Regions from separate parts of the Streptomyces sp. NPDC001914 genome, predicted to be linked through region 1. Evidence: riboswitches for the same ligand, from Rfam matches in the RefSeq annotation. Region 1 holds a riboswitch; each other region holds the start of a gene.

Region 1 (7,352 bases):
TCGGGATCCCGGACGCCTTGAGGAAGGCCAGCCCGTCCTCCCAGGCCCGCTTGCCGCCGAGCAGCCGCACGACGGCCAGGTCCGCGCCCTCGACGAGCGCCGGGAGTTCACCGGTGACGTCGACCCGGGTCGGGTTGCCGATCCGGTAGGCGGCGCCACTGGCGCGGGCCGCCAGCAGATCCGTGTCGGCGGTCGACAACAACAACACTGTGCTCATGCGGGTGCTCCCGGTGGAATGAAGGGCAGTCCTTGCGGCGCGCCGGACTCGATGAGCCGCCACAGCGCGTCCGTGTCCGCGTGTTCCTCGATCAGGTCGCCGAGCCGGTCGAGCTGCTCCTCGCGCAGCGCCGCGAACGACGTGTCGGGGGCCGGCACGAAGCGGCGGCCCGCGGCGGCGGCCACCTCGCGCAGGAAGGCCCGCCGGAAACCGTCCGACTCCAGGGAGCCGTGCCAGTGCGTACCCCAGACGGAGCCGACCCGGCACCCGTCCAGGCCCTGTCCGTCGCCGTCGGACATGAACGGCTCGCCGCCGGTCACCTCGGCGACGCCGTGATGGATCTCGTACCCCTCGACGCGCTCGCCGAGGGCCGTGCCGACCGGCCGCGCCAGCGTCTTCTCCCGCGCGAACCGCACGCGGACGGGCAGGAGTCCGAGCCCCTCGACCCGGCCGGCGCGGGATTCGACCTCGTCCTCGATGTGTTGGCCGAGCAGCTGGTAGCCGCCGCAGACGCCGAGGACGGGCCGCCCCTCGGCGGCCCGGCGCGCGATGGCGTCCGCGAGGCCGCGCTCGCGCAGCCACCGGAGCGCGTTGACCGTGCCCCGGGTGCCGGGGACGACGACGAGGTCGGCGTCGGCCAGTTCCTCGGCCCGGTCCACGAACCGCACGACGACACCCGGTTCGGCGGCGAGCGCGTCCACGTCGGTGAAGTTCGACATCAGCGGGATCGCGCAGACGGCGACCCGCAGCACGTCCTCGCCGACGGGGGAGGAGACAGCCGACTCACGGACGGCCCCGCGCAGCGAGACCCGCAGTCCGTCCTCCTCGTCGATGCCGAGCCCGTGCCGGAACGGCAGCACGCCGTACGAGCGCCGCCCGGTGAGGCCGTGCAGCATGTCGAGCCCCGGCTCCAGCAGGCTCACGTCCCCGCGGAACTTGTTGACGAGGAATCCGGCGACGAGCGCCTGGTCCTCGGGCGACAGCAGCGCCACCGTCCCGAAGAACGAGGCGAACACCCCGCCCCGGTCGATGTCGCCGACGACGAGCACGGGAAGCCCCGCGTTCCGCGCCACCCCCATGTTCACGATGTCGGTGCGCCGCAGATTGATCTCGGCCGGGCTGCCGGCCCCTTCACAGATCACCGCGTCATACGTGCCCCGCAACTGCGCCAGACAGTCGAGGACGGTGGCGAGGAGTGCCTCCCGGTGCCCCCCGCTCAGCCGGTCCCCGGCCGGCGCGGTACCTGACGAGGGGTCCGTCACGGACCCGGTCGTCCCGAAGAACCCGCGGGCACTCATCTCGCCCACCGGCTTGCCCATCAGGACGACCTGGCTGCTGCGGTCGCTGCCCGGCTTGAGCAGCACGGGATTCATCAGCGCGGTCGGCTCCACGCGGGCGGCCTGCGCCTGCATGGCCTGCGCCCGCCCGATCTCGGCGCCCTCGCGCGTCACGAACGAGTTCAGCGACATGTTCTGCGCCTTGAAGGGCGCGACCTTGACGCCCTGGCGCGCCAGCCACCGGCAGATCCCGGCGGTCACGACGCTCTTGCCCGCGTCGGAGGTGGTTCCGGCGATCAGCAGCCCGCCGCTCATGCGGTGCGCCCCTTCCTGGTGGATGAAGCCCGTCCGGCCCCGGTGAGAAGAACCCGTCCGGCGGCGCTCACGCCGAGCGCGAGCCAGCCGACGCGCCGGGAGAGCCGTACGGCCCGTTCGATGTCGTGGACGTGGACGGCACGCCCCGCGCCGTTGAGCACGGGCCGGTGTTCGACCCGTCCGCCGTACGAGAGGGTGCCGCCGAGCCGCACGCCGAGCGCGCCCGCGAACGAGGCCTCCACGGGCCCGGCGTTGGGGCTCGGATGCTTGCCGGCGTCCGCGCGCCAGGCGCGCGCGGCGCCGCGCGGGTCGGGTCCGGCCACGGTCGCGAGGACGGCGGTCAGCCGGGCTCCGGGCCAGCCCGCGAGGTCGTCGAGCCGGGCGGAGGCCCAGCCGTAGCGCCGGTGGCGGGGGGACTTGTGTCCGACCATGGCGTCGAGCGTGTTCACGGCGCGGAAGGCGACGAGTCCGGGCACACCGCCGACGGCGCCCCAGACCAGCGCGCCCACGACGGCGTCGGAGGTGTTCTCGGCGACGGACTCGACGACGGCGCGGGCGACGCCGTCGGCGTCCAGTGCCTGCGGGTCGCGGCCGCACAGATGCGGCAGCCGCTCCCGGGCCACGTCGAGGTCACCGGCCGCGAGCGCGCCGCCGATCGCCCGAGCCTCGCGGTCGAGGGAGGTACCCCCGACGACGGCCCAGGTGGCGGCGGCGGTCAGGGCCACGGAGGCGGTACGTGAGTGGCGTACGGCACGGCTCGCGAGCGCGGCGAGCCCGGTGGCGCCGCCGACGCAGACGGCCGTGTGCAGCGCGCCCCACCCGCGGTGGTCCCGCCACAGTGTCCGTTCGACGGCCGCGGCGGCCCGCCCGAAGGCGGCGACCGGATGGCCTCGGCGGGGATCGCCGAGCAGCAGGTCGCCGAGGAGGCCGGCGGCGGCGCCGTACGCGAAGACGCGATCGGCACGCACGGGGTCAGCCGGCCGTGGGGTGGAGCGGAACCCTCGTACTCAGCGGAACGGGCAACGGGCAGCCGCGCATGGCGATATGTCCTCACTCAGGGTGTCCACGCCCTGGTTCGACGAGACCGGCGGTGAGAGTTCCTGGCTCCCGGGGAGTTTCTTCCCCGATGACAGTGGCGGGACCGCGCCGGATTCGCACCGGCTTCCTCTCATGCCGCCGTACTTGGCTCCGGCAGTCCACCACGGGGTGCGAACGGCCGTCAACTGGCTGTTGACCTGCGGAGGGACAGTGTGCGCAGGCCCACATACGCGTGGGGTGCGGGACGGTGATCCGTCCCGCACCCCACGTGCGGTTCCGCCACGGGCGGCCCGGTTCCGGGCCGCCCGTGGCGGGCTACTTGGTGATGATCAGAGAGATGCCGTACGCCACCGCCGCCGCGCAGGCCGCGAAGCAGACGTACGCGCCGGTGGCCGCCGCGACCGCGGAACCGCCCTGGGCGGTCTCCTTCTTGGAGAGGCCGGCGACGCCGAGGGTGAAGAGGGCGACGAGGGCCACGGTCACTCCGAGGCTGACCCCGAAGACCGATCCGAGGGCTGACCAGTCGATGTGCATGCTGTTTCTTCCTTCGGTTCTCAGGCCACTCGGGACGGCGCCGACGGGTTCACCGTGGGCTCGGCCGGAGCCGGGATGGTGGCCGTGAGGCCCTCGGACAGGGTGCCGGCCGGGGGCGGGGTGACGGCGGCGATGGCCTGCGTCACCACGCCGGGGGGCTCCTCGACGTCGTTCACGTTGTTGTGGTCGACGACCTCGCGGCGCGAGCGGCGCCAGATCGCGAAGCTGGAACCGACCAGGAAGACGGCGACCAGCGTGGTGCCCCAGGCGCCGAAACCGGTCACCCATTCGGCGAGCGCGCCGACCAGGGCGGCGGCGGGCAGCGTGAGGACCCAGGCGACGACCATGCGGGTGGCGGTGGACCAGCGGACCACACCGCCCTTGCGGCCGAGACCCGCGCCCATCACGGAACCGGAGACCGAGTGCGTGGTGGAGAGGGAGAAGCCGATGTGCGAGGAGGCCAGGATGACCGTCGCCGCGCTGGTCTGGGCGGCGAAGCCCTGCTGCGGCTGAAGGTCGGTCAGGCCCTTGCCCATCGTGCGGATGATGCGCCAGCCGCCCAGGTAGGTGCCGAGCGCGATGGCGAGACCGGCGGACAGGATGACCCAGACCGGCGGGTCGGAGTCGGGAGCGACGGCGCCACCGGCGACCAGGGCCAGGGTGATGATGCCCATCGTCTTCTGCGCGTCGTTGGTGCCGTGGGCCAGCGAGACCAGGCCCGCGGAGGCGATCTGGCCGGCGCGGTAGCCCTTCTTGGTGGCCTTGGTGTCGGCGCCGCCGCTCAGCTTGTACGACAGCCGGGTGGCGACCATGGCGGCCAGTCCGGCGACGATCGGGGCGGCGACGGCGGGCAGAAGCACCTTGCCGACCAGGACGTCACCGTGCACGGCGCCGGTACCGGCGGAGGCGATGGTGGCGCCGACCAGGCCGCCCATGAGGGCGTGCGAGGAGCTGGACGGAAGTCCGACGAGCCATGTCACCAGGTTCCAGAGGATCGCGCCGACGAGCGCGGCGAAGATCACCTCTGGCCGGATGCCCGTCTCGTCGACGAGGCCCTTGGAGATCGTGTTGGCGACCTCGACGGAGAGGAAGGCGCCGACAAGGTTGAGGGCGGCGGACATGGCCACCGCGACCTTGGGCTTGAGCGCGCCGGTCGAGATGGTGGTGGCCATCGCGTTGGCGGTGTCGTGGAAACCGTTCGTGAAATCGAACACGAGAGCGGTGACGATCACGATTCCGAGGAGGAGCGTGATGTGTTCCATTTACCCAGGCTTCTGTTGGACGTCAGTGGCAGGTGGAACGTAGGCAACCTGGGTGAACGGAAGGTGAACTGGGTCGGGCGGCCTGGTGTCCCGAACAGTGGATTGCCATTCCGCTTGTGTCGAGGCGCACTTCGGCGGGCTCGAACGGATGCGGAATTCCGTGCTCCACTTGGGCTCCGCGCCGCACGTGAACCGTTCGGTTCGGAGTGGGTTTGAACGATGAGATCCCCGTCACCCGCAGGTGGTAGCCGTCGTCACACCGCCCGAAGGCCTGAAGAGGGCGTCCCGCCGGGATGTCCGGATGCTGCCGGGTCGTAGCAGGCCGACCACGGGGTGTGATCCGCGGTAATTGTCCGACCTCGGGTGACGCCGACGTTCCATCGGTGTGACGTGACGTAAATCACATACAACCGTGAGGCCTTGGAGGGTCCCGTCCCTCCCGCGTCCGGCCTGAAGCAGGCTCGCACGCCGTGCGCGGAAGACGGCGGCTGGCAGGATCGCGTCATGACTGAGCGGCACCAGGACGCACCGGACGGGCACGAGCGGACAGGGACTCCGGGAGGGCCCGAGGAGCCCCGAGGCTCGGACGTGCCGGACGGGACCGACGAGCCCCGCGGCTCGGACGAGCCGGACGAGCCGGACGAGACCGGCGGGAAGGACACCCCCGACGGGAAGCATGCGCCGGACGGGACCGACGGGAAGCGCGCCCCGGACGGGAAGGGCGGGCGGGACGCTCTGCGGCGGGCCTGGGGCGAACTGGTCTCCACGGCCCGGCGCACGGTCGCCGACGGGCTGGTCGTCGGCACGTCCGGCAACGTCTCGGTCCGCGTCGGCGACACCGTCCTGGTCACGCCCACGGGCGTCCCCTACGACCGGCTGACGCACGACGACATCACCGGCGTCGACCTCGACGGCCGGCAGGTGCTCGGTTCCCTGCGCCCGACCAGCGAACTGCCCCTGCACCTCGCGGTGTACCGCGCGACCGAGGCGCGGGCCGTGGTCCACACGCACGCGCCCCACGCGACGGCCGTCTCGCTCCTCGTCCCCGAACTCCCGCTCGTCCACTACATGGCGGCGGCCCTCGGCGGCCCGGTCCGCGTCGCCCCCTACGCGGCCTACGGCACGCCGGAACTGGCCGAGCACACCCTCCGGGCCCTGAGCGGCCGCAGCGCCTGCCTCCTGCGCAACCACGGCACCATCGCCCACGGAGCCTCGCTGGACCAGGCGTACGACCGCACGGCCCAGCTCGAATGGATGTGCCGCGTCTGGCTCCTCTCCTCCTCGGTCCCCGGAATCACGCCCGCCCTGCTCTCCCCGGCCCAGCTGGAGGAGGCGGGGGAGCGGCTGCGGGGCTACGGCCAGCAGGGCTGAGGCGCGCCCACCGGGCCCCGGCACGGAGGTCCGGCGGGCGCGCCGCGTCACTCCCGCACGCGCTCCCGCTGGCCGATGGCCCGGTCCCCCGGGAAACTGGTCGGGTGCGCACCCTAAGAGCCACGGCAGCGGCCGTCACCGTAGCCATAGCCGCGGGCGCGGCCTCCGTGGCGGCGGGCCGGTTCGCCAGCGACGCCGCGCTGAAGACGAGGCCCGGCAAGCCTCTGCCCACCGAACCCCGGCTGACCGTGCACGCCACGACGTCGGGCGGAATCACCCTCACCCGGGCCCTCGCGTCCCGGCGGCCGGGAACCTACGGCCTCGCCGGCGACGGCTCCCACGCGGTCGTCGGACCCCTCCTGAACTCCGTGCCCCACACCGCGGACACCGTCGTACGCAGCCTGGAACGCGTCACGCACGGGTCCCTGGAGCCCGGCGACAAGGTCTGGCTGACCCCCAACCTGTACGTCGGCGACCCCGGGTCCGCCCTCGGACTCGAACACGCGGACGTCGACGTGCCCGGCGAACTCGGCGCCCTTCCCGCCTGGTTCGTACCCGCGGTCCGCGACACCTGGGTCATCACCGTGCACGGCCTGGGCGCCACCCGGGAACACCCCATGAACCTGATGGGGTTCCTGAACGACCGGCACTTCCCCGTCCTCGACCTCGCCTACCGGGGCGACCTCGGCGCACCCCGCCCGCCCGACGGCCTGAACCACCTCGGCGAGACCGAGTGGCGCGACCTCGACGCGGCCATCCGGTACGCCGTGCGGTTCGGCGCCGAGCGGGTCGTCCTGTACGGCTGGTCGACCGGAGCCACGATGGCCCTGCGCGCCGCCGCCCACTCCGCGCTGCGCGAGCGCATCTCCGGGCTCGTCCTGGACTCACCCGTCCTCGACTGGGAGACCACGCTGCGAGCCCTCGCCGGCGCCCGCCACACCCCGGGCTTCCTGCTGCCGCTCGCCGTGCGCGCGGCCCAGGGCCGCACCGGCGTACGCGGCGACCGCATCGCGCACGCCGCGCACCCCGACCAGGTCAAGGTGCCCACGCTGCTGGTGCACGGCCCCGACGACGGCATCGCGCCCTGGGGCGCCTCCCGCCGCCTCGCCGCGAGCCGGCCCGACCTCGTCACCCTGCACACCGTCCCGAACGCCCCGCACGGCGCCATGTGGAACGCCGACCCGGCGGCCTACGAGGAAGCCCTGCGCCGGTTCCTCACCCCCCTGATGTGAGCGTCCCGGCCGGCTGGAGAGGCCGCCTTCCGGTTGGGTCCCGGACAACTCGGCGCGGCCCCCGTTCCCGTGCGCCGGGCACCCCGGGAGGGGCCCGCTCCCATCG
Region 2 (7,352 bases), on a different contig from region 1:
GGGCGACGATCGAACCGCTGTTGCCAATGATCGAGCGCCGCACTCGCTGTCCCGGGCGCAAACGGCATCCGGACGGCTGGTGTTCCAGGGCATTCTGTTCGCCGTTTGGGAGCAGTCTGGCGTGCCTGACCGAAGATGCGGCTGATGACCGGCTACCGCCGGTCATCAGGTGTTCTCTAGGTGCTGCGACTCAAGAACACGGTGTCCTGTGGGGCCGGCGGTCGACGTCAGAACGTGACCCGAAGACTGGCGGTGCTTTCCCCGAAGTCCCGGCACTTTGCCGGTGATGGCACGGATGCGTGGGCCGGCTCGACCCGCGAACGCAGCAACCGCGATCCGCCTTTCCGCCGACCCGAGGAGCAGAGATGAAAGCCGTCGTGATCAGGACGTTCGGAGACCCCGATGGCTTGGAGATCGTTGATGTTCCCGTGCCACCTCCGCAGGCCTGCTCTCCCTCGCCGTCGCCTACGCCCGCCACCGCCACGCCGCTACCGACCGGGAACCGGGGATGCCCCGTGGATGACGGAGCGTCTGGATGCGAATGGATTGACGGATCGTCACCCATCGTGGGACTGGCTCCTGGACCAATGCCGGGGGCGGGTTCGGGCCGGATCTCCGCGGGCGGCCGTGGCGCGCCAAGGGTAACGGACCGTGATGAGGGACGTCCCTGTCCGGCGTCGGCGATGTCAGCCGTGGATGTCGTCCTGGGCGTCCTGTACCCCGCTGTTCCCGCGGACGCAAGGCCGGCACGCGGCTGTTCTCGCTCAGCTCCGTGGCATGCCGCCGCCTTGATCCGCCGGGCGACACGCCCGCGAACCCCCGTCCACCCACACCAGCCCGGTCTGCAAACCTCGTGGAAGGGTAGACGATCACGAAACGCCGGGTTCAGACGCGCGCGGGAGGACATCACCATGGTGACGAGCCGGGCCGAAGCCCGCGTCAAGCACCCGCGGCACGAACGCCGCGGCGAACCCCGACTGCCGGGAGTCGTCGCCACGCTCATCGCCATCACCCTGTACCTGGCCCTGCCGCAGCAGCTCCTGATCGCACCACGCTATGTACTGCCCTCTTTGGAACTACTGCTCCTGGTACCGCTGATCGCGATCAACCCCCAAGAGGCTCACCCGGCAGACCGCCACCTTCAGGTTCCACTCGCTGGCTCTCGTGCTCGTCATCGTGGCCAGCAATCTCACCGCGCTCGGCATCCTCATCCACGAGCTGGTCCATGCCGAGGTGAAGGACGGCCGGTCCTTGCTGGTGGCCGCTCTGCAGGTATGGCTCACCAACATCATCGCTTTCGGCCTCGCCTACTGGGAACTGGACCGTGGCGGTCCGGTGGCACGTACGCAACTCCGCCGCGACGAGCTGCCGCTGGCGGACTTCCGCTTCTCTCAGGACGAGAACGACGACGCGGTGGAAGAGGTCGCCGATGGCGCCAGCATCACCTCTGACTGGGTGCCCGATCTCGTGGACTACCTGTACGTGTCCGTGACGAACTCCACCGCCTTCAGCCCGACCGACACAATGCCCCTGTCCACCCGTGCGAAATTGCTGATGAGCGTTCAGAGCGTCGCCGCGCTCCTGACCTCCCTCCTGGTCATTGCCCGTGCCGTCAGCATCCTGCACTGACCGGTGGACCACCAGAAGGACCGGCGAGACACACCCGGCTAAGCGTTCCGTGCCCGGCTCGCCCGGGCGACCTCCACTCCCCAACGCGCGCGCTGCCGGCCCTCGCGCTCATCGCGCCCTCCGGGGCGGAGTGAAGACGTAGAGGTCGAGGATGTCGGGGCAGGGGGCGACGCCAGGTCCGCCGGCTCGTACCCAGGCGGCGATGTCCTCGGTAGCGTCGAGGTCGTTGACGAGGCCGAGCCAGACCGGGCGGGCGCCCGCGGCGCGTGCGGCCGTGGAGGGCTGGACGACGATCACGTTGGCGTGTTCGCACACGTCGAGGCAGGCCGCGATCCGCACGGGTGCCTGCTCGGCCAGCCGCGCGGTCTGCTGAGCGTGATCCACTCCGGTGACCTTCGGGCTTCCGCAGCAGCAGTCCCGGCAGACGACGATCCGGCACGGTGCCGGTTCGGCAGGGGTGCGCAACGCGGGACCGTCGTCGGGTCGCTGTCGAGACGTCATGTCACGCACCGAACCGCTCGCGTTCGGCAACGTCGCAGTGGCCGTTGCCGATGCCGGCGGTCGAAGGGAACGATGCGGCGACGGACTTCGCGACGCCCTCGGTGTCGCGCTTCGAGCCCCTGCGGGCCGAGGGCGACAGGGCTGATGTGAGAGAAGGGGAAACAGCACGGAGCACGGGCATGCCTGCCTCGGTGTCGGGGCTCGTACGCGGAGCCTGGCCTGCGGACGTTCCTTCGCGCGGGCGCGGAGGTGCCAGCAGGTCTTCGGACTCGGGTTCATCCGGACGGGACGCCTTCCCGGTCTCCCAGTGGCTCGCGTGCCCCGCCCGTTCCCCTCACCGCTGCGCGTCAGTTCCGGATTCTCACCGGATTCCCTGGCCTCGGATGTGGCTCGACTGGCCCGAGGAGGCTATCAAGCTTGCCGACCGTCAGTTCGTGGAACGGTCAGGAGTTCCCGACGAACGGGCCTGCGTCCTTGTCGATCCACGGGGACTTCCCGCCATGGCCACTCCCCCGCGTGCCCTTCGCGTGTTCGACCTCACCATCCGGATGACAGATGCGATCGGCCGCGCGAGTGCTTTGCCCCCTAGGCTGTGCAGTGCAGCTGGTTCGCCCCGTCCGCCAGACGGGATGCGTCGCAAGAGGGAACCCGGTGGGAATCCGGGACTGCCCCGCAGCGGTGAGCGGGAACGACCGCCGTCATACGCACTGGATCCGACGTACCGGGTCTGGGAAGCGACGGCCAGTAGGTGTCCTCCGGTCGGGAGGGCGTGCCCGCGAGTCCGAAGACCTGCCAACTGCCCGTACGCGAACCACTCGCGCACGGACATTCCGGTGACCTCGTGGGCGGGTCGGCGTACATACCAGGCGGACGGCGGCGCTCCATGGCGTGCGGCCGGTCTCCGTCCGGTTCGTCACCCTTCGCGCTCTCGTCCCGTCTCCGGGATCTCAGGGATTCATCTCGCGAAGGAGATCTCCGTGACCACCAAGCCCGCGGCCACGCCCGCACGGGCCACCTTGTACGGCTACCCCCGGCAGGGGCAGCACCGGGAACTGAAGAAGGCGATCGAGGGGTACTGGAAGGGCCGGGTCACCGCCGACGCCCTCCGCGACACCGCTGCCGAACTGCGCCGCGCCCACTGGCGGCAGCTGGCAGGAGCCGGCATCGACGAGCTCCCCACCGGCGACTTCTCCCTCTACGACCACGTCCTCGACACCACGGTCATGGTCGGCGCGATCCCCGGGCGCCACCGGGAAGCCGTCGACGGTGATCCTCTCGACGGGTACTTCGCCATGGCCCGCGGCACCCAGGACGTGGCACCCCTGGAGATGACCAAGTGGTTCGACACCAACTACCACTACCTCGTCCCGGAACTGGGGCCGGAGACCGTCTTCTCGGCCGACTCCACCAAGCAGGTCACGGAGCTGCGCGAAGCCCTGGCCCTGGGAGCGGCGGCCCGCCCCGTGCTCGTCGGTCCGGTCACCTATCTGCTGCTCGCCAAGCCGGCCCCCGACGTGGCTGCCGACTTCGACCCGCTCACCCTGCTCGACCGGCTGCTCCCGGTGTACGCGGAGGTCCTCGCCGACCTGCGCGCGGCGGGCGCTGAATGGGCGCAGCTCGACGAGCCCGCCCTCGTCCAGGACCGCACCCCCGCAGAGTTGAAGGCGGCCGAGCGCGCCTACCGGGTTCTCGGCACCCTCTCCGACCGGCCCAAGCTCCTGGTGGCCTCCTACTTCGACCGGCTCGGCGAAGCCCTGCCGGTCCTCGCCAAGGCCCCGGTCGAAGGTCTCGCGCTGGACTTCACCGGCGCCGCGGCCGCCAACCTGGACGCGCTGGCCGCCGTCGGCGGACTGCCCGGCAAACGCCTGGTCGCCGGCGTGGTCGACGGGCGCAACATCTGGATCAACGATCTGGCCAAGTCGCTGGCCACGCTCGGCACCCTGCTCGGCCTGGCCGACCGGGTCGACGTGGCCGCCTCCTGCTCCCTCCTCCACGTCCCCCTCGACGCGTCCGCCGAACGGGACATCGAGCCGCAGGTCCTGCGCTGGCTCGCCTTCGCCCGGCAGAAGAGCGCCGAAATCGTCACCCTCGCCAAGGGGTTGGGCCGCGGCACCGACACCATCACGGCCGAACTCGCCGCGAACCGAGCCGACCTGGCCTCGCGCGCGCACTCCGCCATCACCCGCGATCCCGCCGTACGGGCCCGCACCGAGGCCGTCACCGCGGCCGACGCGCGACGCTCCCAGCCCTACGCCGAACGGGCCGCGGCCCAGCGCACCCACCTGGGCCTGCCGCTGCTCCCCACCACGACCATCGGCTCGTTCCCGCAGACAGGCGAACTGCGCACCGCCCGCGCCGATCTGCGGACCGGGCGTATCGGCACGGCCGGCTACGAGGAGCGCATCAAGTCCGAGATCCGGGAGGTGATCTCCTTCCAGGAGAAGACCGGCCTGGACGTCCTCGTGCACGGCGAGGCCGAACGCAACGACATGGTCCAGTACTTCGCCGAGCAGCTGACGGGATACCTGGCCACGCAGCATGGCTGGGTGCAGTCCTACGGCACGCGCTATGTCCGTCCGCCGATCCTGGCCGGTGACATCTCCCGCCCCGAGCCGATGACGGTGCGCTGGACGACGTACGCCCAGTCCCTCACCACCAAGCCGGTCAAGGGCATGCTCACCGGACCGGTCACCATGCTCGCCTGGTCCTTCGTCCGCGACGACCAGCCGCTCGGCGACACCGCCCGGCAGGTCGCCCTCGCGCTGCGCGAGGAGGTGAACGACCTCGAGGCGTCCGGGACTTCGGTCATCCAGGTCGACGAACCCGCACTGCGCGAAACCCTCCCGCTGCGCTCCTCCGGCCGGCCCGCCTACCTGGCCTGGGCCACCGAGGCGTTCCGTCTCACCACCGCGGGTGTCCGGCCGGACACCCAGATCCACACGCACATGTGCTACGCCGAGTTCGGGGACGTCGTCCAGGCCATCGACGATCTCGACGCCGACGTCATCAGTCTCGAAGCCGCCCGCTCGCACATGCAGGTCGCCCGTGAACTCGCCGCGCACGGTTACCCGCGCGAGGCCGGACCCGGCGTGTACGACATCCACTCGCCGCGCGTCCCGAGCAGTGCGGAAGCCGCCGAACTGCTGCGTTCGGGGCTGAGGGCCATCCCCGCCGAGCGGTTGTGGGTCAACCCCGACTGCGGTCTGAAGACCCGCGGCTGGCCCGAGACCCGCGCCTCGCTGGAGAACCTGGTCGCCGCCGCCCGCACCGTCCGTGAGGAACTCTCCGGCCGCTGACCCCGGCCCCGAGACGGAAGGGCTCCCACACGTCATGTCCGTGTGGGAGCCCTTCCGTCGTACCGCCTGCGGGTGAAGGTTGAGAAGACGATCACGAGCAGGACGTCCGCGCGGACGCGGCCGGGGACGCGCTCACGGCGTCACGCCGCGCCCGCCGTGCTCACGGTGCGAGCAGCAGGCTGTCGCCGCGCTCCTTGGCCGCTGCGTAACGCCGGGCCACGTCCTGCCAGTTGACGACGGCCCACATCGCGTCGATGAAGTCGACCTTCTGGTTCTTGTACTGGAGGTAGAAGGCGTGCTCCCAGGCGTCGAAGACGAGGATCGGGGTCGAGCCCTGACCCACGTTGCCCTGGTGGTCGTAGACCTGCTCGACGATCAGCCGCCCGCTCAGGGGCTCGTACGCGAGCACACCCCAGCCCGAACCCTGCGTGGTCGCGGAGGCCTTGGTGAGCTGGGCCTTGAAACCGGCGAAGGAGCCGAAGGACTCGGTGATGGCGTCCGCGAGGTCGCCGACACCGTCCGCCGCGAGCGGCTCGCCACCGCCGTCGCCGGTCATGTTGTGCCAGTAGATGCTGTGAAGGATGTGACCCGAGAGGTGGAAGGCCAGATTCTTCTCGAGGCCGTTGATCGAGCCCCACTGCTCCTTGTCGCGGGCCTCCGCGAGCTGCTCCAGGGTGTCGTTCGCGCCCTTGACGTACGCCGCGTGGTGCTTGTCGTGGTGCAGCTCGACGATCTGCGGGTTGATGACCGGTTCGAGCGCCGCGTAGTCGTACGGAAGCTCCGGGAGCGTGTAAACCGCCATGTCCAACGTCCTCCGACGTTATTGCGAGTGATATGCAACTGCACATTAACAGCAGGAACTGATGATTGCCGATCAGGCACCGCGGTTGACGCACTCCGGTGCGGCGAAACTCGGGGAGGGTGCAGGCTCCAGTGGACGGCGTGCCGTGGGCCCCGACCGGGAGGCCGGGGCCCACGGGTTCCGCGCCGGCTCACTCGGCGTGCCGGCCGGTGGGTCAGGTCGGCAGTTTCCAGTTCTGGGCGGCGGTGCCGTTGCAGGTGTAGAGCTGGAGCTGGGTGCCGGTCGTCGTCGTGGAGTTGGGGTCGTCCAGGCACAGTCTGGACTGGGGGTTGATCAGCGAACCGTTGGCGCCCGCGGTCCACTGCTGGGCTCCGGTGCCGTTGCACGTCCAGAGCTGGATCAGGGTGCCGTTGGTGGTCCCGCTGTGGTCGACGTCCAGGCATTTGCCGAGCGTCCGGACCGTTCCGTCACCGGCGACGATCCAGTCCTGGGCGTACGTGCTGTTGCAGGTCCAGATCTGGACGTGATTGCCGTCGGTGGTGGAGGAACTCGAGTCGTCCACGCACAGGTTCGACGCCACCGCGGAGGTGATGGCGCCGATACGGGGCGAGGCCGGGGCCGTGGTGTCACCGGCGTAGGAGGGCGGAGCGGCGGACGCGGCCGTCGCCCAGGAGGTGTTGGCGGCGGTGCCGAGCGTGTAGGTCAGGGTGCCGCCGGCGGTGATCGCCGACGTGGGGGCGTAGGCGTTGTTCCAGGCGGAGCCGTTCCAGGTCGCGGACTGCACGTAGGGGGCGTTGTCGGCGGCGCCGTTCCCGTTGATCGTCAGCGTCTTGCCCGACGGAAGCGTGATCACGGCCTGGGTGAACAGCGCTGAGCCCAGGGCGAGATCGGCGGTTCCCGGGGTCTCGGGGAACATGCCGAGGGCGGACCACACGTACCACGCGCTCATCGCGCCGAGGTCGTCGTTGCCGTCGGCCAGACCGCCGGGGGTGTTCGACCAGATCTGCTGCTGGATCGCCCGGACGGTGCCCTGGGTCTTGTAGGGCTGCCCGATGTAGTCGTACTCCCAGGGCAGTTCGATGCTGGGTTCGTTGCCGACCCACGCGTACCCCTTGTCGCCCGTG
Region 3 (7,352 bases), on a different contig from region 1:
CTCGGGCACGACCTGTGATCCAACTCGACACCTATGTCAAGGGTGTGCTCGACGGGAAGCGGGCGCTGGTCGCCCGCGCCATCACGCTCGTCGAGTCCACCCGGCCCCAGCACCGCGCGCTGGCACAGGAGTTGCTGACCGAGCTGCTCCCGTACAGCGGCAAGGCCCGCCGGATCGGTGTCAGCGGGGTGCCGGGCGTGGGCAAGTCGACCTTCATCGACGCGTTCGGCACGATGCTGACCTCGCTCGGGCACAGGGTCGCGGTCCTCGCCGTCGACCCGTCCTCCAGCCGTACGGGCGGTTCGATCCTCGGCGACAAGACGCGTATGGAGCGGCTGGCCGTGGACCCGGCCGCGTTCATCCGCCCCTCCCCCACCGCCGGCACGCTCGGCGGGGTGGCGAAGGCGACCCGCGAGTCGATCGTGGTGATGGAGGCGGCCGGGTACGACGTGGTGCTGGTGGAGACCGTCGGCGTCGGCCAGTCCGAGACCGCGGTCGCCAACATGGTGGACTCCTTCCTGCTGTTGACGCTGGCCCGCACCGGCGATCAGTTGCAGGGCATCAAGAAGGGTGTCCTGGAGCTGGCCGACGTGATCGCCGTCAACAAGGCGGACGGCCCGCACGAGCGTGACGCGCAGTCGGCGGCACGTGAACTGGCGGGCGCGCTGCGCCTGATGCACGGCAAGGACGCCGTGTGGACGCCGCCGGTGCTGAGTTGCAGCGCCCGCGAGTCGGCCGGTCTGGACACGCTCTGGGATCGGCTCGAACAGCACCGGACGCTGCTCGACTCCACCGGCCGCCTCGCCGAGAAGCGCCGGGACCAGCAGGTGGACTGGACCTGGACGATGGTCCGGGACGAGCTGCTCGGCCGGCTGCACGCCGATCAGGCCGTACGGGCCGTCGCTCCCGACCTCGAACGGCAGGTACGGGAGGGCGGGTTGACGGCCACTCTCGCGGCGGAACGCATTCTCAGGGTTTTCGGCGGCGAAGGCCGCTGAGTCGGACGGCGGTGGCGGGGCAGGTCGGAGCCCGGCCACCGCTCGTACCCGTGGTGACCGCGCCGAATCGCCGGATGTGCGGGACGCGCCGGTCGCACCGGTCGCACCGGAACGAGGAGCACGCCGGGCAGACTGCCCCTGGCCACTCCACGCGCCGCGGCCCGGACACACGACAGGCCCCCGGAATGATCCGGGGGCCTGTGGCGTGCGGTGTCGCGCAGGGGTTCAGTTCGCGGCCGGGACCGATGTCCCCGAAGGAACCTTCGCGGGCCGGGGGTTGAGCATCCGCTCGGCCAACTCGCCGAAGACCAGACCGAATCCGCCCCACATGACGGCCTGCATGGCCAGGGCGGAGAGCCTGAACCGCCACAGGAGGGTGGCCGGGAAGTCTCCCGGCACCTCGTTGACCACGGGCAGGAACGCGAAAGCCAGTCCGATCGCGACGGCGAAGGCGGCCACCGCGGCGACGGTGGCGTACCAGGTGCCCAGCGCGGGGGCGAGACGCTTGCCGAGGATGGTGGCGCCCACCGCGAGGAGCACGCTGAGGACCATCATCAGGAAGTACAGGGCGGTCCGCTTGCCGATGGTGTCGGGGTCGCCGACCGACGGCGGGTTGGCCGGGTACTTCAGGAACGGCACGACGTACACGGCGAGGAGCGCGGTCCCGGACAGCAGGAGCGCGGTCGCGCGCGGGCCGAAGCGACCCACGCGGCCGAGTGCGAAGCAGTAGGCGAGCGCGGCGATTCCGCCGAAGGAGACGCCGTAGACCAGGACACCGGTGGCGAGGCCCGCCGTGGACTGGAGGCTCCGGGAGACGAGTTCGACCTCGTGCCCGTGTTCGTGGGCGTGGGCCTCCTCGAAGCCGATGGCGCTGTCGACGTTCGGTTCACCGAGGAAGTAGGCGACGACCAGGGCGAGTACACCGGCGGCGAGGCCGGCGAGCATGCCGCGTACGAGGAGGTTTCTTACCGTTGCGGAGTTCATGATGTGCGCTCTTCCTCGCGTCAGTGGCAGGGGAAGCCGAGCAGGTGGCGGGCGTCGTGCACCCACTCGTGAACGTCCTCGCCGGAGACGACGGAGGTGGCGCCCTGTTCGGCGCCGACGAAGTACAGCAGGACCAGCATCAGGATGCCGAAGAAGGCCGCCCAGGGGACGATCGCACCGATCGGCAGTTTGGCGGGGAGAGCGGGGGTGGTGGCTGTCGGCGGAGCGACGGTCTGCGCCATGGCAGGACCTCCTCGGGAGTTCGCGTCCCATCTCGGTGGTGCACAGGATGACGCCTACGGGTCTGACTCACGGGCGCCCAGCGTGGCTGGGACGTCTCGTTCACAGTGGCGCGACCGTGCCGGATTTCCGCCGGCTTCCGTCTTGGCGTCGTCGATATCGGACCGACCGTACCGCGTGGCGCGTACCTGGCCAAGACCACGCCGACCGGGGTGATCTTCCTCTCGTCCCAGGTGGAGCGCCGCTCCTCAGTCCCGTGCGGCCTCCGTCCCGGTGCCGGACTCGCCTCCGGACAGCCCGAGTTCACGCTCGCCCAGGGGCGTGAAGAAGCGCTCGACATCGGTGTCGGTGACCTCGGCGAGCGTGGCCGGGGACCAGCGCGGCGCCCGGTCCTTGTCGATGATCTGGGCCCGGACGCCTTCCACCAGGTCGGGTGCGGTGAGGGCCGCGCACGAGACGCGGTACTCCTGGTCGAGGACCCGCTCCAGTGATCCGAGCCGCCGGGCGCGGCGCAGAGCGGCCAGCGTGACCTTGAGGGCGGTGGGTGAGTTGCCGAGCAGGATCTCCGCCGTCTCCTTGGCGGCCGGGTCGTCGGCCGCGAGCAGCAGCCGGACGATCTCCTCGACCGTGCCGGCGCCGTAGCAGGCGTCGATCCACTCGCGCCGCTCCGCGAGTTCGGCCGGCGGGGCGGGCCGCGTGTGCTCGGCCAGGGCATCGGTCACGGGCCGGTCCGCGAGGTCGGCCACGAACCGCCGGAGCGCGGAGGAGGGCATGTACCAGTCGGCGAGGCCGCACAGCAGCGCGTCCCCGGCGCCGATCGAGGCACCCGTCAGGGCGAGATGGGTGCCGAGTTCGCCCGGCGCGAGAGCCAGCAGGTGGGTGCCGCCGACGTCGGGGACGAACCCGATGCCGGTCTCGGGCATGGCGACGCGCGAGCGCTCCGTGACGATCCGGACGCTGCCGTGCGCGGAGACACCGACGCCGCCGCCCATGACGATGCCGTCCATGACCGCCACGTACGGCTTCGGGTAGCGGGCGATACGGGCGTTGAGGTGGTACTCGTCGCGCCAGAAGGCCGCGGACGCGCTGCCGTCCCCGTCGCGCGCGTCGTCGTGGACGACCCGGATGTCGCCGCCCGCGCACAGTCCGCGTTCTCCGGCGCCGGTGATGACGACGGTCTCGACGGCGGGGTCGTGTTCCCAGGCGGTGAGCGCGTCGCCGATCCGGCGCACCATGCCATGATTCAGCGCGTTCAGCGCCCTGGGCCGGTTGAGGACGATGTGACCGGCCCGTCCCTCGGTGCGCAGCAGGACGGATTCGTCCGCGCCGGGTGTCTCGGTGCCGGGTGTCTTGGTGCCGGTCATCCGCACACCTCGGTCGGTCGGCGGGTCACGATGGCGCGCATGATCTCGGTGGTTCCTTCCACGCTCCGACCGGCTCACGGATCACGCCGGCCACGTCGCCACCGTACCGACCGCTCGATCGCGGGAGGCCACGGGCACTCCGGGCGACACGCTGCACCACCTGAGCCCAAAAGGGCGCACCAACTCGAAACGGAACCAGCCGTCATCGCCGGCACGCCGAAATACCGTTCGGCCTGTTCGCGAAAGCACCGGGCCGACTCCGCTCTCGAAACTCGCGGAGGTGTCAGCCTCCAAAGCCTGGGAACCCGGCTCTGCGAGGAAACGTCATCGAATCCGGTGACGCCTCAACAGATTCCGCAGTTCGGCTGTGGATTGCAGCGGATTCAAATGAGGGAGCCTTTCTTATGAGCGACAGCATCTGGGGCTACCAGCCGACCACCGGTCACACGGTGGGCACCGACCTGATCGGATACAAGGTCGAGGCCACCGACGGCAGCATCGGGAAGGTCGACAAGCACTCGGACGAGGTCGACTCCTCCTACCTCGTCGTCGACACAGGCGTCTGGATCTTCGGCAAGCAGGTCCTGCTCCCGGCCGGCACGGTGCAGTCGGTCGACAGGGACGAGCAGAAGGTCTACGTCGCGCTCACCAAGGACCAGATCAAGCACTCCCCGGAGTTCGTCCAGGACCAGCACCTCGGGGACGCCGACTATCACGAGCGGCTCGCCGGCTACTACACCGGCCTGCGCATGATCTGACCTCACGGCATACGCGCGAGGGGCGGGTGGCGAAACAGACTTCCTCCGTTTCGCCACCCGCCCCTCGCGCATCCCCCGAACGACCGGCCACCGAGCCTGCGGCCTGCCGACGAGCCGACTACGAAGCTCCGCACGTGGCCAGCGCGGTGCGCGCAAGCCCACGCAGCCAGGCATGGGCCTGGTCGGTGTCGTAGCGCTGATGCCACGACAAGTACACGGGTGCCGAGGGCAGTTCGAGGGGGAGGGGGAGCACGACCAGGCCGAGGTCGGCGACCGCTGACCGCGTGGTGACCTCGGGGACACTGACCAGGAGATCGGAGCCACGCGCGAACTCCAGCGCGGCCGCCTCCGTGGGCGCGCTCGCCACCACACGGCGGGTGAGGCCGAGCGTCGCGAGGGCGTCGTCGACGGCGTTCGCGAGGTTTCCGCGCCGCGACACCGTGACGTGCTCGGCGGCGGCGTACCGCTTCGCGGTGACGGTCCTGACACGCGTGAGGGGATGCCCCGGCCGCACGACGACGACGAGGCGGGTCTCGCCCACGTTCTCGGCACGGATGTCCGGTGCGCCCGGGCGGTTGGCGTTCGCCTCCAGGTCGACCTCACCGCGCCGCAACTCCGGGGTGTCGACGCTGGATTCCGCGACGAAGCGCAAGCGCACTCCGGGCGCCTGTTCGCGGACCGCCGCGAACAGTGCGGGGCCGCTCAGGGCGACCAGGGAGTCGTGCCAGCGGAGCGTGAACGTGCGCTCCAGCGTGGCCAGATCGAGTTCACGACTCGGTGCCAGCACTCCCTGGACCTGGTGCAGCAGCTCGTGCACCTGCTCCCGGACGGCGATCGCGTACGGGGTCGGGGTCATCGTGCGGCCGGTGCGCACCAGGATCTGATCCCCGGTCGCGCGCCGGATACGGCCCAGGCTCCGGCTCATCGCGGGGGCGGTGACGTGCAGGCGTGCCGCCGCCCCGGCCACACTCCCCTCCTCCAGCAGCGCGTCCAGCGCCGTGAGCAGGTTCAGATCCAATTGCATGCGAGTAATCCTATCCGTGCCTGACATGCATTTGAAGTTAATCCAGAGCCTCTATACCTTCGAAACGAGAGCGCAAGACGAAACGCACAGCCTGGCCCGATGGCCCAACCACCCCTGCTCACACGGGAGTTCCACCATGTCCGAAACACTTCAGACCACTGACGCCACCGCCTTCGACGCCGACCTGCTCGACCGGACCGCGAGCGCGGTGCGGTCGGCCGGTTCGGCGCTGCGCGAGCGCTTCGGCGAGGTGGTCCGCTACGAGACGCGCGATGAGCTGATGCGCGCGCTCGCCGCCAACGACGACACGGCCCTCGACATCCTGCGCCCTCGCCTCACGCACCTGCGTCCCGATGCCGGCTGGGTGGAGGACGAGCTGGACGGCGGGGCGCTGCCGCCCGGCGAATGGTGGGTCGTGGATCCGGCCGAGGGCAACGTCAACCACCTGCACGCCCTGCCGGAATGGGCGGTGACCGCCACCCTGGTGCGTGACAACCGTCCCGTGCTCACCGTGGTCCACCTGCCGTTGACCGGCGAGACCTACACCGCCCTCGCCGGGGCCGGCGCCCACCTCGACGGTCGGCCGCTGTCCGTCTCCCCGACCGCGGATCTCGGCCTGAGCATCGTGGCCACCAGCCAGGCCCGGCCGGACGAGGACGAGAAGGTCGTACGTCGCGTCGGCTCCTCCATCACCGCGATGCTCCTCGACGCGCTCGTCGTCCGCACCGCCGTGCCGGCGACCCTGCACCTGCTGAACGTAGCGGCCGGCCGGATCGACGCCTTCTGGCAGTTCGCCGGCGCCCGCGCGGACCTGCTGCCCGGTGCGCTGCTCGTCACCGAGGCCGGCGGGCGTATCTCCGACGCCGAGGGCCGCCCCTGGACTCCGCAGAGCGCGAGCTTCCTGGCGGCCGCGCCCGGCGTCCACGCGGAGGCCGTCGCCACACTCGCGCGCTGACGGCCCACACCACCACCCACACCTACGCCCCCACACCCACACCCACGGATGGATCAGATCACCATGACCACGATCGCAGTTCTCGGAAACGGCCGCGTCGGCGGCAGCCTGGCCGCGGCGCTCACCCGGGCAGGGCATGAGGTGACCGTGGCGGACCGCACTCCGGGCGCCGCAGCCGCCGCCGTCCTGACAGCCCAGGTCGTCATCAACGCCACCCCGGGCTCCGGCTCCCGGGACCGGCTCGCCGCCCTGCGCGAGGAACTGCGCGGCAAGATCATGCTCGACGTCTCCAACGCCACCGTCGACGGACCGGACGGCCTGCCCGCCGACTTGCTCTACCCCGGCTCGAGCCTGGCCGAGCAACTTCAGGAAGCACTCCCCGGGACGCGCGTCGTCAAGACACTCAACACCATGCTCTTCCCGGTGATGACCGAGCCGACCCTGCTCACCGAGGCACCCGAGGTCTTTCTCTCCGGCGAGGACCCGACGGCCAAACAGACCGCCCGCGACCTGTTGGTCAGCCTCGGCTGGCGCGAGGAGTGGATCACCGACCTCGGCGGAATCCGGACGGCCCGCGCCACGGAGGCCGCGATCCTGTTCGTACCGCACGTGATCCGATCGAACGGCTTCACACCCTTCGCGATCACGGTCGCCCGCTGAAGCATCCGCGCGGCCGCGGAGCATGACGGCAGGTCATGGGCCGCTTCTCGGAGCCGCGTTGTCAGTGGTGGGCGATACGTTCGGCTTCTTGGAACCGCTGGTGCACGACAGGAGTGGACGATGACCGAGAGCAGTGTGCTGCCCGCGCTCAGGGTGGTGCTGACGGACGTCAACGAGCGTGTGGTGGAGGCGTGGCGCGCCGCCTTCGCCGACACCCCCGGCATCGAGATCCGCAAGGGCTCGATCCTCGACGAGGACGTCGACGCCTGGGTCACCCCCACCAACTCCCGGGGCCGGATGGACGGCGGGGTCGACGCCGTCATCAAGCGGTACTTGGGGTCCGGCATCCAGGTGCGCGTCCAGCGGGCG
Region 4 (7,352 bases), on a different contig from region 1:
GAGGACGGCCGCCGCCAGCTTCACGAACGCGGTGTAGGAACGGGCCCAGGGGGCGTCGGTGCGGTGGGTGGCCACCACGTAGCCCGCCACCGCCATGAGCAGCGCGAGCAGGAGCGGGTTGGTGGTGCGGGAGGCGGCCGTGCCGAGGCCGAGGGCCCAGATCCACCAGGCCCCGGGATGCAGGGCGTTGGCGCGCGCCGCCACCGGGGGGAGGGTACGGGCGGCACGGCTGGTACCGCCCGCGCCGACGCGGAGGCGGGGGCGGGGGCGGGGCACGGTGCGGGCATCCGGCGACGGCACGGTCATGAGCTGTGCCTAGCCCTTGCGCCGACGGGCCTGCCAGACACCCGCCGCGCCCAGCGCCGCGACCGCGGCCGCTCCCGCCAACAGGCCCACCGACGGGCCCTGGTGGGCCGGCTCGGAGGCGTGCGGGCGGGCGGACGCGGTCGGCCCGCCGGCCGCGACCGGGTCGCCGCAGCCCGTACGGGGGTAGCCGGTTATGGCGCACAGCAGGGCGTTGGTGTCGTAGCGCAGCGGCCTCGCGACCTCGGCCAGGGCCTCGGCCGTGCTCGCGTCGGGGGCGACCACGGCACAGGCGGTGCGCGCGGACGGCGGACGTTCGCCGGACGGTGCGTCGGCCTCCGTGCCCGGGTCGATGACCAGGGCCACCCGCTTCTTGCCGTGCTGGGCGGGCGTCTTGGCGCATATCGCGGCGAACTCCCTTTCCCCGCGCGGCTGCACGGCGTGCTGGGAGTCCTCGCTCACCGCGAAGCGGAAGCCCTGGACGTCACCGTCGGACGGCCGCGCGGTCGACGGACCCTGAGTGGCGTACGTCCACTTTCCGCCGGTCAGGTCCCAGAAGGACCAGTAGCGGTAGCCGGTCGCCCGGGCCTGCCCCGCGCCACCGAGGACGAGGAGCAGGAGGGCCAGCGCCAGGGCCAGAGCGGGCGCGGTCGTCCGACGGCCGGTCACAGCTGCTGCTGCTTCTTGCGGCCGCTGATCAGGAAGCCGACACCGATGCCCGCGACCAGGCCGACGCCGACGATCCACCAGACGCCGAGCCCGTTGCCGTCGTCCTTCTTCTCCTCGTCCTTCTTCCCGCTCGGGCTCGCCGAGGCACCGGCCGCGGCCGGCGCCGGGCCCGTGGCGTTGAGCTGCGCGACGAGGTCCTTGCCGCCGAAGGCGCGCGGGTCGGTGCCGGTGGCGTGCGCGGCGAAGATGAGCTGCGCGTACGCGGCCGGGCCGGACTTGGCCGCCCAGTCCGCGGAGTTCTTCTCCAGCCAGGCGAGCGGCTTCTGTGCGTCCTTCGTCGCACCGATGGCGGCCAGGGCCACGACCGCGTCGGCCGTGTTGCCGTAGTCGGGCTGGTCGTCCGCGCCGGGGAGCGCGGACTTCAGGTACGAGGTCTTCGCCATCGCCTTGGCGAGATAGTTGGCGCCGTTGCCGGCGGCGTCCGCCAGGTTGGGGGTGTCGCCGATGTGGCAGCCCGTGAGGTCGAAGGCGTTGCCGGTCGCCGCCACGAAGCCCTGGCCCATGCCGGCCGTCACGCCCGCCGCGGTCGCGTCCGCGTTCGCGGCCAGCTTGCCCTTCTTGTCGGGCTGGTAGGCGAAGGCGCCGTCGCCCTCGTCCTCGCACGACGTCGACAGCTTCACCAGGGCGTCGGAGGGGGACTTGCCGTCCTTGGTGACGCTCGCGGGCTTCGTGCCGACCGCCTTCAGCGCGCCGATCACGACGGACGTCGAGTTGGTGTCGCTGGGGCCGCCGGCCATGTAGCCCCAGCCGCCGTCCTTGTTCTGCGCGGACTTGAGCCAGGTGATGGCCTTGCCGGTGGCGTCGTCGTGGCCGCCGAGGGCGCCGAGCGCCTGGACGGCGGCCGCGGTGCTGTTGGTGTCGACCTGGGTCTTCGCGTCGCACGCGGCACTCGCGTCGGCGCGGTAGGCGGCGAAGGCGCCGTTCGCGCACTGCTGGCCGGTCAGCCAGTCCACGGCCTTGACCGCGGGCTTCACGCCGACGGTGTGCTGGGCGAGCAGCGCGAGCGACTGGCGCCACACGCCGTCGTAGGTCGGATCGGCGGAGCCGAACAGACCCGAGGGGAGTGCCACCGAGGGTGACGGAGACGGGGACGAGTCGGCGGCGGATGCTGCCGGGGCGATCACCGCCCCGATGACGGCGGTGGCGGCCAGTACCGCTGCGGTGCGGCGAACAGACATGACTCTCCCTGCGGGGAGCCGGGCAGCACCGGGCACGCTGAGGCATCCGGGCGGCTCCGGCTCCGTATCCCTCGACGGTGCCGGCCGTCGGCGGGCTGCCGAGGGCACGAGCCGGTCACGTCCCGTGCGAGGCGATCCGGCTCACCACCGAAGTGGCTCACGGTTGCGGGTCAGCGCCGGATTTGCACCGGCTTCTCCTCGTAAGGGTGTGATGACGACGCGCACACTCTACCGGCCGGTCCGAAGCCCCCGGTTGTCGCGTGCGGCACTGGCCCGGGGTGACCTGGACGACATCCGCTAGGTTCGGGCCATGCGAACGGGGAGACTGCTCGGCTCGGGGCGTTCGGCGGACGTCTACGAGATCGACGAGGCGTGGGTGCTGCGGCGGGACCGCGCGGGCTGGGGCGACGCGGCGGCCGAGGCGGCGGTGATGCAGCACGTGCGCTCGCACGGCTATCCGGTGCCGGGCGGGCGGGCCGCGACCCGCGGGGACCTGGTGATGGAGCGGCTGTCGGGGCCGACCATGCTGGAGGCCTTCGGCCAGGGCCTGCTGTCCGCGCAGGAGGCGGGTCTCACTCTGGCCAGGCTGCTGCGCAAGCTGCACGCCGTGCCCGCCCGGCTCTCGGACGACCCGGCCGTGCGGGTCCTTCATCTGGACCTGCACCCCGACAACGTGATGCTCACCCCGGACGGGCCGAAGGTCATCGACTGGTCCAACGCCGAGGAGGGGGCGCCCGGTCTGGACTGGGCGATGTCCGCCGTGATCCTCGCTCAGGTCGCCGTCGGCGGCGAGAGCATCGGGGACGTGGCCGGGGAGACGCTGGAGGCGCTGCTCGACGGGAACGAGGACCAGGTGACGGAGGCGGGCCTCGTGGAGGCGGGCCGGCGCCGTGCGGCCAACCCGACGATGAGCACGCGGGAGGTCGAACTCCTCGGCGAGGCTGATGAGTTGATACGGGAGCTGTTGGGCTGAGGGGGCGCCGTAGGGGGCGGGAGCGGTCGGCTGAAGGGGCGGTGGGTCGGGGGAGTTGTCGGGCAGGGGGCGGCGGGCTGAAGGGAGCGGTCGGCTGCGGGAGTTGTCGGGCCGAGAGGTCGGCGGGGTGGTGCGGGAGCCGGCGGGCCGGGTGAATCCTTGTGCGGGCGCCGACCCGGCGCCGACTGGCCGCCGGCCGCTGACCACCGGCCGGCCGCCGACCGCCGACCACCGGCCGACAGCCGACCGTCGGCCGGGCCCGTCCGCGCAGCCGACCGGCGGGGTCCCGCGGTCTCAGACCGCCGTGTACGTCACCGGGTCGCTGCCCGGTACCGCCTCCGCCCGGCCCAGTTTCACCAGGCGGCGGATGTGGGCCTCGGCCTCGGAGACCGCGATGTTCCGTGATCCGTAGGGGATGTCCGCCCAGGGGCGGTTCCACTCCATGCGGGTGGCGAGCTGCCAGGGCGTGAGCGGTTCGGCGAGCAGGGCGAGCAGGCCGGTGAGCCGCTCCTCGTGGTGCGCGAGCAGCTCGGCGACCCGGGAGGGGGCGTCGGTGAACACGTGCTGGTGGGCCGGGAGCACCTCGGCGGGACCGAGGCGGCCGACGCGCTCCAGGGAGTCGAGGTAGTCGCCGAGCGGGTCGGCGATCTCCGCCAGGCCCTCGATGCCGCCCGCGTAGGGAGGGCGTCCATGGGTGTCCGGGTCCTCGTAGAGGCCGATGTGCGGGGTGATCCTCGGCAGCAGGTGGTCGCCGGAGAACAGGCGTCCGTTGCCGGGCAGCCGGTCCGGGTGGGTCTCCTCCAGGTGGAGGCAGACGTGTCCGGGGGTGTGGCCGGGGGTCCAGACGGCGCGCAGCCGGCGGCCGGGCAGGGGCAGGAGTTCGCCGGGGACGATCTCGCGGTCGGGCAGCGCGGGGGAGAAGCCGGGCAGCGTGCTGGGGCGGCGGAGCGAGCGGGGTGCCTCGCGGAGCGGGGCGACGTGGTCGTCCGGGGCGCCGGAGGCGGTCAGCTTGGCGGCCATGTAGGCGAACCAGCCCTCGGGCCGGGTCTCGCGGGTGCGCCGGACGATCGCCGCGTCGGCGGCGTGCATCGCGATCCAGGCGCCGGAAGCCTCCCGGACCCGGCCCGACAGGCCGTGGTGGTCGGGGTGGTGGTGGGTGATGACCACGCCGTGGATCTCCGTGACCGAGGTCCCGCAGCCGGTGATCCCCTCGGCGAGGGTGTCCCAGGAGGCCGGGTCGTCCCAGCCGGTGTCGACGAGGACGGGGCCCGCGTCGGTGTCCACCAGATACACCAGCGTGTGGCCGAGCGGGTTGTCCGGGATGGGGACCCTGATCGACCGTACGCCCCCGCCGTGATCGGTCACCTGCGTCATGCGTTCCCACCCATCGCCGATTCCCGCCACTATAACTAGAACGGGTTCCAATGGGAGCCCAAGTCGACCGTCTCGTCCGCGGGAACGGCGTTCCGCCGTCGTGTCCGTGCCGTGGACTCATCCGACGGGAACTGGTATCAGTTCTCGTATCTGATGAAGCGTCAGAACAGGGTGCAGAGGGCGTCCTTGGGAGGCAGTCGGCCATGACCGAGCTCGTGGAACACGGACAGCTGTTCATCGGCGGGGAGTTGACCGACCCGCTCGGCAAGGACGTCATCGAGGTGATCTCGCCGCACACCGAGGAGGTCATCGGCCGGGTGCCGCACGCCTCGGCCGCGGACGTCGACCGCGCCGTGGCCGCCGCGCGCCGGGCGTTCGACGAGGGGCCCTGGCCGAGGATGAGCCTCGACGAGCGGATCGCGGTCGTGAGCCGGATCAAGGACGCCATCGCCGTCCGGCACGAGGAGATCGCCCGTGTCATCTCCTCGGAGAACGGCTCCCCGTACTCCTGGAGCGTCCTCGCGCAGGCCCTCGGCGCGATGATGGTGTGGGACGCGGCGATCACGGTCGCGCGCGGCTACACCTACGAGGAGACCCGCGACGGGGTCCTCGGCAGGATCCTCGTCCGCCGCGAGCCGGTGGGCGTGGTGGCGGCCGTGGTGCCGTGGAACGTCCCGCAGTTCGTCGCGGCGGCCAAGCTCGCGCCCGCGCTGCTGACCGGCTGCACCGTCGTACTGAAGCCGTCGCCCGAATCGCCCCTGGACGCCTATCTGCTCGGGGAGATCGCGCAGGAGGCCGGGCTGCCCGAAGGCGTGCTGTCGATCCTTCCCGCCGACCGTGAGGTCAGCGAGTACCTGGTCGGACACCCCGGCGTCGACAAGGTCTCCTTCACCGGCTCGGTCGCGGCCGGCAAGCGGGTCATGGAGGTCGCCTCCCGTCATCTCACCCGCGTGACCCTGGAGTTGGGCGGCAAGTCGGCGGCCGTGGTGCTGCCCGACGCGGACCTCGACAGCGCGGTCCCCGGGATCGTCTCGGCGGCCTGGATGAACAACGGCCAGGCCTGCGTGGCCCAGACCCGCATCCTCGTGCCCCGCTCGCGCTACGACGAGTTCGCGGACGCCTTCGCCACGGCGGCGAACGCGCTGGTCGTCGGTGATCCGCTCGACCCGGCCACCCAGGTCGGCCCGCTCGTCGCCGAGCGGCAGCAGCGGCGCAACCTCGACTACATCCGCATCGGCCAGGAGGAGGGGGCCAAGATCCTGGCCGGCGGCGGGCGCCCGGAGGGTCTCGACCGCGGCTGGTACGTCGAGCCGACCCTGTTCGGGGACGTCGACAACACGATGCGCATCGCCCGGGAGGAGATCTTCGGCCCGGTGATCTGTCTGCTTCCCTACGGCGACGAGGCCGAGGCCGTGAAGATCGCCAACGACTCCGACTACGGGCTGAGCGGCAGCGTCTGGACCGCGGACGTCGCCCACGGCATCGACATCGCCCGCCAGGTCCGTACCGGCACCTACTCGGTGAACACCTTCAGCCTCGACATGCTGGGCCCCTTCGGCGGCTACAAGAACTCGGGCCTGGGGCGGGAGTTCGGGCCCGAGGGGTACGGGGAGTTCCTGGAGCACAAGATGATCCACCTCCCGGCCGGCTGGGAGGCCTGAGGATGGGTGACCGCTGGCAGGTCGAGGTCGACCGGTCCCTCTGCATCGGCTCGGCCCAGTGCGTCCACCTCGCCCCGGACGCCTTCCGTCTCGACTCCGCCATGCAGTCGCACCCCGTCGAGCCGGAGACCGACGCCAACGAGAGGATCCTCGAAGCGGCCGAGGGCTGTCCGGTGGAGGCCGTCATGATCTCGCTGCTGACCGGCGGCGAGCCGGTGTTCCCGCCGGAGGAGTGAGCGGCCGGGCCTGCCGCGGGGACGGTCCGAGTCCCCGGATATCCTCCGGTTTTCGACGGATCGACCGGGGCGGGAAGCGTGCAGAAGTCCGAGGCCAGGAAGCTGATCGAGGAAGCGGCGGCGGCGTGGGACGCCGAGGAGTGGCAGCGCTCCGCCGACCTCTACGAGCGGGTGCTGGACCGGTTCCCCGACGAGGGGCCGAGCGCGGTGTGGTGGTACGACGCCGCGCTCGCCCACAAGTTCCTGCGCAACTGGGACAAGGCACTCGTCCTCGGACGGGAGGCGGCGGCCCGGTCCCCGCGCGGCGAGGGCGATCCCGCGTACTGGAACCTCGGCATCGCCGCCACGATCCTGCGGGACTGGGCGACGGCCCGCGACGCCTGGGCCGGCTTCGGCATCGAGATCCCCGAGGGGGAGGGCGAGATCACGGGCCGCTTCGGCGCCGCCTGCGTACGGCTGGACACCGACGGGGAGCGGGAGGTCGTGTGGATCGAGCGGTTGTGCCCGACCCGGGGGCGCGTCGTGAACGTGCCCGTCACGGGCGGGCGGCGGTACGGCGAGATCGTCGTGCACGACGGCGAACCGAAGGGCGAACGGGTCTACGAGGGCACGACGTTTCCCGTGTTCGACGAGCTGACGCTCTTCGAGCCCTCCCCGCTGCCGACCCTGGAGGTCACGGTCGCCGCCGGCGAGCGGGAGGACCTGGATGCCCTGCTCGCCCTGTTCACCGAGCACGGCTTCGGCGCCGAGCCCGCCAGTTCCGTACGCGTCCTGTGCGCCTGCTGCAGCGAGGGCACCCATCAGCAGGAACGCGATGTCCGGGCGGGCGCCCAGCCGGTGTCGCTCGCGGCCCCGGAGCCGGAGGCGCGCCGGCTCCTGGAGCGCTGGGCGGCGCAGA

Evidence for each region. Region 1 has a riboswitch for cobalamin ahead of ACFYYF_RS34400 (cobalamin biosynthesis protein). Riboswitches for the same ligand answer to the same signal wherever they lie in the genome.
Region 2: linked by a shared signal. The riboswitch ahead of metE (5-methyltetrahydropteroyltriglutamate--homocysteine S-methyltransferase) and the one ahead of ACFYYF_RS34400 (cobalamin biosynthesis protein) in region 1 are both predicted to bind cobalamin.
Region 3: linked by a shared signal. The riboswitch ahead of ACFYYF_RS14530 (CbtB-domain containing protein) and the one ahead of ACFYYF_RS34400 (cobalamin biosynthesis protein) in region 1 are both predicted to bind cobalamin.
Region 4: linked by a shared signal. The riboswitch ahead of ACFYYF_RS22945 (prenyltransferase/squalene oxidase repeat-containing protein) and the one ahead of ACFYYF_RS34400 (cobalamin biosynthesis protein) in region 1 are both predicted to bind cobalamin.

Annotation. Positions count from the first base shown of each region.
Region 1 covers NZ_JBIASW010000017.1:121,900-129,251, forward strand. Annotated here, with positions in the region: gene cobN (cobaltochelatase subunit CobN) at 1-217, opposite strand, end outside; gene ACFYYF_RS34395 (cobyric acid synthase) at 214-1,809, opposite strand; gene ACFYYF_RS34400 (cobalamin biosynthesis protein) at 1,806-2,777, opposite strand; cobalamin riboswitch at 2,883-3,026, opposite strand; gene ACFYYF_RS34405 (hypothetical protein) at 3,163-3,381, opposite strand; gene ACFYYF_RS34410 (inorganic phosphate transporter) at 3,402-4,643, opposite strand; gene ACFYYF_RS34415 (class II aldolase/adducin family protein) at 5,148-6,014, shown strand; gene ACFYYF_RS34420 (alpha/beta fold hydrolase) at 6,119-7,246, shown strand.
Region 2 covers NZ_JBIASW010000004.1:232,244-239,595, forward strand. Annotated here, with positions in the region: gene ACFYYF_RS13665 (hypothetical protein) at 1,165-1,629, shown strand; gene ACFYYF_RS13670 ((2Fe-2S) ferredoxin domain-containing protein) at 1,738-2,130, opposite strand; cobalamin riboswitch at 2,367-2,544, opposite strand; cobalamin riboswitch at 2,718-2,942, shown strand; gene metE (5-methyltetrahydropteroyltriglutamate--homocysteine S-methyltransferase) at 3,108-5,426, shown strand; gene ACFYYF_RS13680 (superoxide dismutase) at 5,587-6,228, opposite strand; gene ACFYYF_RS13685 (lectin) at 6,443-7,352, opposite strand, start outside.
Region 3 covers NZ_JBIASW010000004.1:460,776-468,127, forward strand. Annotated here, with positions in the region: gene scpA (methylmalonyl-CoA mutase) at 1-18, shown strand, start outside; gene meaB (methylmalonyl Co-A mutase-associated GTPase MeaB) at 15-998, shown strand; gene ACFYYF_RS14525 (CbtA family protein) at 1,224-1,982, opposite strand; gene ACFYYF_RS14530 (CbtB-domain containing protein) at 2,003-2,224, opposite strand; cobalamin riboswitch at 2,265-2,410, opposite strand; gene ACFYYF_RS14535 (enoyl-CoA hydratase/isomerase family protein) at 2,471-3,586, opposite strand; gene ACFYYF_RS14540 (PRC-barrel domain-containing protein) at 3,991-4,344, shown strand; gene ACFYYF_RS14545 (LysR family transcriptional regulator) at 4,463-5,368, opposite strand; gene ACFYYF_RS14550 (inositol monophosphatase family protein) at 5,505-6,323, shown strand; gene ACFYYF_RS14555 (NADPH-dependent F420 reductase) at 6,387-6,983, shown strand; gene ACFYYF_RS14560 (ADP-ribosyltransferase domain-containing protein) at 7,104-7,352, shown strand, end outside.
Region 4 covers NZ_JBIASW010000008.1:42,333-49,684, forward strand. Annotated here, with positions in the region: gene ACFYYF_RS22935 (CbiQ family ECF transporter T component) at 1-306, opposite strand, end outside; gene ACFYYF_RS22940 (SCO2322 family protein) at 316-972, opposite strand; gene ACFYYF_RS22945 (prenyltransferase/squalene oxidase repeat-containing protein) at 969-2,210, opposite strand; cobalamin riboswitch at 2,320-2,450, opposite strand; gene ACFYYF_RS22950 (phosphotransferase) at 2,521-3,183, shown strand; gene ACFYYF_RS22955 (MBL fold metallo-hydrolase) at 3,478-4,557, opposite strand; gene ACFYYF_RS22960 (aldehyde dehydrogenase) at 4,761-6,218, shown strand; gene ACFYYF_RS22965 (ferredoxin) at 6,221-6,454, shown strand; gene ACFYYF_RS22970 (tetratricopeptide repeat protein) at 6,533-7,352, shown strand, end outside.